DNA from 2 places in the Nocardioides panacihumi genome. Region 1 is predicted to be linked to the other one. Evidence: riboswitches for the same ligand, from Rfam matches in the RefSeq annotation. Region 1 holds a riboswitch; the other holds the start of a gene.
What was found. A riboswitch is a leader RNA that binds a small molecule or an ion and turns the genes downstream of it on or off. The one in region 1 is predicted to bind cyclic di-AMP.
Positions count from the first base shown of each region.

Region 2: linked by a shared signal. The riboswitch ahead of ABD205_RS13200 (C40 family peptidase) and the one ahead of ABD205_RS11090 (C40 family peptidase) in region 1 are both predicted to bind cyclic di-AMP.

Region 1 is NZ_BAAAPB010000002.1:402,287-405,684, reverse strand. It holds gene ABD205_RS11100 (DEDD exonuclease domain-containing protein) at 1-730, opposite strand, end outside; gene ABD205_RS11095 (hypothetical protein) at 841-1,047, shown strand; cyclic di-AMP (ydaO/yuaA leader) riboswitch at 1,178-1,375, shown strand; gene ABD205_RS11090 (C40 family peptidase) at 1,456-2,376, shown strand; gene ABD205_RS11085 (hypothetical protein) at 2,420-3,398, shown strand, end outside.
Region 2 is NZ_BAAAPB010000002.1:826,956-830,353, reverse strand. It holds gene ABD205_RS13210 (SDR family NAD(P)-dependent oxidoreductase) at 1-680, opposite strand, end outside; gene ABD205_RS13205 (TetR/AcrR family transcriptional regulator) at 781-1,365, shown strand; cyclic di-AMP (ydaO/yuaA leader) riboswitch at 1,556-1,724, shown strand; gene ABD205_RS13200 (C40 family peptidase) at 1,728-2,378, shown strand; gene ABD205_RS13195 (hypothetical protein) at 2,761-3,398, shown strand, end outside.

The sequences.
Region 1 (3,398 bases):
CCCGGCGTCGCTCGTCCTCGAACAGGTAGACGCCCGGAGCGTGGGGGAGCGCCTCCGCGAGGTGGCGCTTGCGGCGCTGGGCGGGGGTCACGCGTCCCGAGAAGGTCTGCAGCTCCTCGAGCGTGTGGACGCCGAGACCACCCAGTCGCTCCATCAGTCCGTGCAGCACGTCGACGGTCGCGCGGGCGTCGGCCAGCGCTCGGTGGTTGGGCGTGGTCGGGGAGTTGAACAGCTGGGCGAGCGAGGAGAGCTTGCAGTTCGGTGTGTCGTCGCGGGTGACGACCCGGCGGGCGAGCCTCGCGGTGTCCAGCACCTCGAACGCCGGCCACGGCCGCCCCTGCTGGTCGGCGAAGAACTTGAGGAAGCCGACGTCGAACGGCGCGTTGTGCGCGACGAGCACGCATCCCTGGGCGAACTCGAGGAACGCGGGCAGGGCCGACTCGATGGACGGTGCGTCGGCGACCATCGAGTTGCTGATGCCGGTGAGGACGGCGATGAAGGCGGGGATCTCGCTGCGCGGGTTGACCAGTGTCTGGAACTCGCCGAGGAGCTCGCCGCCCCGCACCTTGACCGCGCCGATCTCGGTGATCATCGAGCCGCCCTCGGCCGAGCCGCCGGTGGTCTCGAGGTCGACGACGCAGAAGGTGATGTCGCGCAGCGGCCGGCCGAGCTCGTCGAAGCTGCGCTGGGCCTCCCAGTGCGGCTGCTCGGTCCGGACGGCGCTGCTCATGTCGGTGACGTTAGGAGGCGCCTCCGACAATCTCGGTGCGACGCGCTGAGCCGGCCCGCTTCGGCGGAGCCCGATCACCACTGTCGGTGCCGGGTGCCACCCTCATGGGCATGACGACAAGGATCGACTGCGACTCGTGCATGGTGCGCGGGCTGGCGTGCCACGACTGCGTGGTGACCGTGCTGCTCGGGCCGCCGCCCGAGCTTGCGTTCGACGACGACGAGCGCCACGCGCTCGACGTCCTGGCGGCAGGCGGACTGGTGCCGCCCCTTCGGATGGTGACCCCGACGGCAGGCGGCGAGGTCGAGTCCGCGTGACCCATGTGACTGATGGGACGGAAGTGACGGCATTGACGACAACACACCCCGGGGGTGGATTGGCCGCGCTCCCAGAAGGCGGTTAGAGTTCACCACTCAGATGCCCGTGGAAGTGGGTCAACCGACCTGCTCGGGCATCGCGCTGAGTTTCGACTGGATTCGGGCCAGTCGGGAGCCGGGGAACCAACCGGCACCACCACGGTGGTGTCATCTGGGGTGAATCACCCGCGAGGCGCGGCCCTTGGAGACAGGGGCGGCGAGGAGCGGGGGTAGGGCCAGTCGTGCCCGAATCCGTCAGCTCACCCGGTAGGCGTACGACACAGCAAGGGAGACCGCCCGCTCGTGCTGAACGGTCGGAAACGAGTCACCGCAGTGGTGGCGGGCTTTGGGCTCGCATGCACCCTCGGGATGACCGCAGCGACGCCCGCCGAGGCGAAGCCAGACATCAAGGACGTGCAGGCGCGCGTCGACGGCCTCTACAAGGACGCCGACCAGGCGACCGAGAACTACAACGAGGCCCGCCTGCGGCTCGCCGGGCTCCAGCAGGAGCTCTCCAGCCTCCGTGCCGACCAGCAGCGCCAGGACGCCGCACTCGCGGCCGTCCGCGAGCAGCTGCGTGACTCGATGCTGCAGCAGTTCGAGGGCTCGAACCTGTCCGCCGTCGGGCAGGTCTTCGTCTCCGACGACCCGAAGGCCTTCCTCGGGCAGCTCTCGACGATCTCGGCCTACGACAGCCTCCAGGCCGGCCTGTACCACGACTACTCGACCCAGCTCGACGCCCTGCGCCTGCGTCGCAAGGCGACCGAGCAGCGCACGGCCGACGTCGCCGCGACCGAGAAGAAGCTCGCCGCGGACAAGAAGGCGGTCGAGACCAAGCTCGCCGACGCGAAGCAGCTGCTGTCGAAGCTCCAGGCCACGCAGCGTCAGGCGCTCCTCTCGCGCGACACCCCGCGGGACCAGGTCGTCGACGTGCCCGCCAGCGGCCGGGCGGCTGCTGCCGTCGCCTACGCGAAGGCCCAGCTCGGCGACGCCTACGTCTGGGGCGCCACCGGCGACAACGCGTTCGACTGCTCCGGTCTGACCATGCGCGCGTGGGGCGCCGCCGGTGTCTCCCTGCCGCACTCCTCGCGTGCGCAGTACAGCTCGGGCCCGCACGTCGCCGAGAGCGACCTGCAGCCGGGCGACCTGGTCTTCTTCTACAGCCCGATCAGCCACGTCGGTATCTACATCGGCAACGGCATGGTCCTCCACGCCGCCAACCCGAGTGAGGGCGTGCGGATCTCGCCGCTGCACTCGATGCCGTACTCCGGTGCGGTCCGCCCTGGCTGAGTCGCCACCGACCATGCACAAGGCCGGTCGCCCACGTTGGTGGGTGGCCGGCCTTGTCGGATTTCTCTGCCTCGCCGTCGGGACGCTGGCCTGGCTGGCCCTCAGGCCGGACACGTACGTCGCCTCGCCCGGGCGGCCGGCGTACGCGTCAGCCAGGCCCGACCTCGCCGCCGGGACCTTGGACGACCTGCAGCAAGCGGTGACCCGGCGCGACGCCCACGCGGCCGAGGGCCTCGCGGCCGACGATCGTGCGCGCTCGCTCCTGGGCGCCGTCGTGACGAACGCGGAGTCGCTCGGCGTCACCGACTTCACCGCGAGGTACGTCGACGAGGGTGGCGCCGTCGCGAAGGACGGCCGCTGGACGGCCGCCGTCGACCTGACCTGGCGGTTCGGTCACGACGACCCCTCGCCCGTGCACGAGGAGGTCGAGGTCGGATTCGCGACTGCGGCGTCCACCGCCTCCAACGCCTCCGGTGGGCAGGACGCCGTCCGCATCACGGGCATCGGCGGAGGCGGGCAGCGCAGCCCGCTGTGGCTCACCGAGGCGCTGCGCGTGCGGTCCGGAGCCGGTGTGCTGACCCTTGGAGCCGACGCGGCCGCGGTCGACCGCTACGCGACCTTGGCCGCACGGGCCGTCCCGGTGGTCGCCCGCGTCGTCAAGGGTTGGGCCGGCCCGCTCGTCGTCGAGGTGCCGCGCTCCGAGGCGGAGCTCGACGCCGCCCTCGGCGCCGCTCCGGGGACGTACGCCGGCGTCGCTGCGGTCACGGCGAGCGTCGACGGCTCGATGGCCTCGGACGCCCCGGTCCACGTCTTCGTGAACCCTGAGGTGATGGGCACGCTCGACGACCAGGGCGCGCAGATCGTGCTCAGCCACGAGGTCACCCACGCGGCCACGAAGGCAGCCACCAACACGCACCGGCCGATCTGGCTGACCGAGGGGTTCGCCGACTACGTCGCGCTGCGCGATGTCCACCTGCCGATCACGAAGACCGCCGGCCAGATCATCACCCAGGTCCGCAAGA
Region 2 (3,398 bases), 420 kb from region 1:
GCGACTAGGCTCGCGACCTCGTCGGGGTTGCCGAGGCGACCGAGCGCGTGCTTCTCGGCGAGGAACTGCTGCGCCGCCGCGTCGAGGTTCGCGTCGACCAGGGGCGTGTGGATGAAGCCCGGGCCGACTGCGGTGACGCGCACGCCGTCCGCCGCGTGCTCCAGTGCCGCGTTCTTGGTCAGGCCGAGCAGCCCGTGCTTGGTGGTGACGTACGCCGACGAGCCGGCGATGCCGACCGAGCCCAGCACCGAGGCCATGTTGACGATGGCCCCGCCGCCGTTCGCGGTGATCGCCGGGATCTGCGCGCGCATCCCGTAGAAGACGCCGTTGAGGTTGACCTCGATGACCGAGCGCCAGGAGTCGATCGGGTATTCGCCGACCGGGGCGTTGGCGCCGCCGATGCCGGCGTTGTTGACCGCGATCCGCAGGGGAGCGAGCTCCTCGGCGGCCGCGACCGCCGCAACGGCGATCTCCGGGTCGGACGCGTCGCCCACGAACGCCTTCGCCGTGCCGCCCGCTTCGACGATCTCGGCGACGACGGCGTCGGCGCTCTCCTGGCGGACGTCATGCACGAGGACGGACGCCCCGTTGGCGGCGAGCAGGAGTGCGACGGCCCGGCCGATGCCGGACCCACCGCCGGTGACGATCGCTGAACGTCCTGCGACGTCGTAGGTGGCCATGATGATTCTCCTTCCAGTTATCCGACGTTTGTCGGATCTATAACCTACAAACGTCGGATAGGCTCGGAATCTTCCCCGGGCCACTCAGGAGGGATCGCCGATGGACGCACGGCAGGTGCGCACCCGCGCGCGGCTGTACGCCGCGGTGCTGGCAGCGGCGCGCGACACGCCTGTGGCCGATCTGAGCGTGACGTCGTTGGCTCGGGCGGCCGGCGTGCACCGCTCCACGTTCTACGAGCACGCGGCCTCTCCGGGAGACCTGCTCCGGCAGGCACTGCTCGCCGACCTCGACGCGCTGCGCGCCGACCTGCTCAGCGCTCCTGAGGCCGACACCGACGAGGCCGTGACGGAGGCGACCAGGCGCGTGCTGGAGCACGTGCGCGAGCACGCGCCGATCTACCGACGCGGCCTCGGGCCCGACAGCGGGCCGGGCGGCCTGGACGGGATGCTCGGCGATCACTTCCTCGAGTCCAGCCGGCAGCTGCTGCGCGCCGGCCGGCTGCACCTGCCGCTCGACGTCGAGGGGCTTCCGGACGACGTGGTGTCCGACATCGCCGCGCGGTACGTCGCACGGGCGACCGTCGGGGTGATCCAGGGCTGGCTGGACCTGCCGGGCGAGCCTGATGTCGCGGTCTTCCAGACCCTGTACGCCGCGCTGCTCCCCGCGTGGTGGGTGCAGCAGTAGCCGTCCTGCAGTAGATGTGATCGGGGCCATGCGTCAAGCGTGCCTCGGCGCGTCGGCGTGTGACGCTCGTCACCAAGACGGTAAAATCCGCGCCGACGAGTTGGGTCGAAGGTGCCTCCTGCCTACCTTCGAGTAGTTGCACCAGCAACAACCGGCTCCGGTACACGCCGAGTCCTGCCCCGTTGGGAGCCGGTTCGAGTGACCGAGCACTCAGGGGCAGGAGCGGGGGAACCACTTCTTCACTGCGGCAGATCCATGGCCGCTCGGGGTGAAGCCCGCACGCTGACGTCAGCGCGCGGGCCGGGCACCTTCTAGCCCGAATCCGACAGCTCACCTCGCAGGCGTGGGAAGGAAATCCACGCATGCCCAACAACAGATCACTGCGCCCTGCCGTCAGAGCGCTCCTCGCCGCCGCGACCCTGTCTGCCGGCGCCCTGGCCCTCCCGGCCGGCGCGAGTGCGGCCACGTCCACCCCGTCCGCGGTCGTCCCGGCCGCCTACGCCAACTCCCTCTCGCTCCAGCGCGTCGCTGCCCGTCATGAGGCGCGCGCCGAGCGGCAGCGCATCCGGCGTGAGCGTCGCCGCGAACACCTCCGTCAGGTCCGCAAGCACCGTCGCGAGATGCGCCGCCACCGGGCCGAGATCCGTGGCCGCGAGACGCTGCACGCCTTCAAGGTCGGCCTGGACCAGAAGGGCGACCCCTACGTCTGGGGCGCCACCGGCCCGAACGCGTTCGACTGCTCCGGCCTGACGTCGTACGCCTACCACCGGTCCGGTCTCAGCCTGCCGCGGACCGCGGCGGCCCAGTCCGGCGCCGTCCGCCACATCCCGCGCTCGCAGCTGCACCGCGGTGACCTGGTGTTCTTCAGCTCGGGCGGTCACGTCTACCACGTCGGTCTGTTCGCCGGCCGGGAGCACGGCACCGACTACGTGCTGCACGCTCCTCGCCCGGGCGAGAGCGTCCGCACCGAGGCCATCTGGACCAGCAGCTGGTTCGCCGGCACCGTCCGCTGACGCCGAGTCGGCGCATCCTTGCGTCTGTGAGGGGTCGAGTCGGCGCGTCCTCGCGTCTCTGCCGGCTGTGCGCCGGCTCTTCCGTAGGCCCCGTCCGGAACTTCCGGGCGGGGCCTTCGGGTATTTCGGGTCCTGTATTTCGGGTCCTGCCGCGGCGGGTCGATGTGTCTCGCGGGAGCGGGCTCTGCATGGTGGCGGGCCATTGGGGCACACCCTCAGGCAAGGAGGAGGACGACGTCGGCTGGCGCGTCAACGCTTGCATCCCGCGCTTAATGTATTGGGCGTTCGGAGGTCTCTATCAGCGGCTGGGTTGCGCGTTCCTGTGACGAGATGAGGGAGGCGGCCCCGGTCAGCTGGATTCATCGAGGAGACGGGAACTGGCATGACTCAAACGCGGGGATTCGTAGCGCCGACGGTGATCGTCGTGGCTCTCGTCGGGATCGGGTTGGTTGTCGCGACCATGCTCACACCGGTCGGCAAGAATCCGCTCGCAACGCAGCCTGCGAACGCTCAGCTGACGATCTGCGGGGCGCTGATCATGGGCACGGGATGCACCAGCCAGGCATCACAGATCAGGTGGGCGGGCATGCCCAAGGAGCAGACATCACCTCCCGCCCTCCCAGGGGACGACCCGAAGGGGACCGTCTACGTCTGTTGGACGAAGTACGAGATCAAGGACGCCGACACCAAGGCCGATTGCTACGCGGCTGTGGCTGAGTCGTATTGGACCGTGAAACAGGGTCGTCTGGATGCGAAGGCTGTTGCGAGTCAGCGAATCTCTTCGTCGGTCGCAGCCATCAGCAGCACGTACGCCGCCACGCACGCCTTCACGTCGAGCCAGGCATGCACGGTGAACTTCAACGTGCCCGTCAATGTCGGCATCATCAGCGCGAACGTCCCCGTCAAGGTCTGCAAGGGCTACAAGGTCACGCGGCCGGCCTACGGTACGACTGGTGCGACGTGGACCTCGACCAACGCCGCGACCCTGCGCGTTCTCCGCACCATGTACGCGGAAGAGGT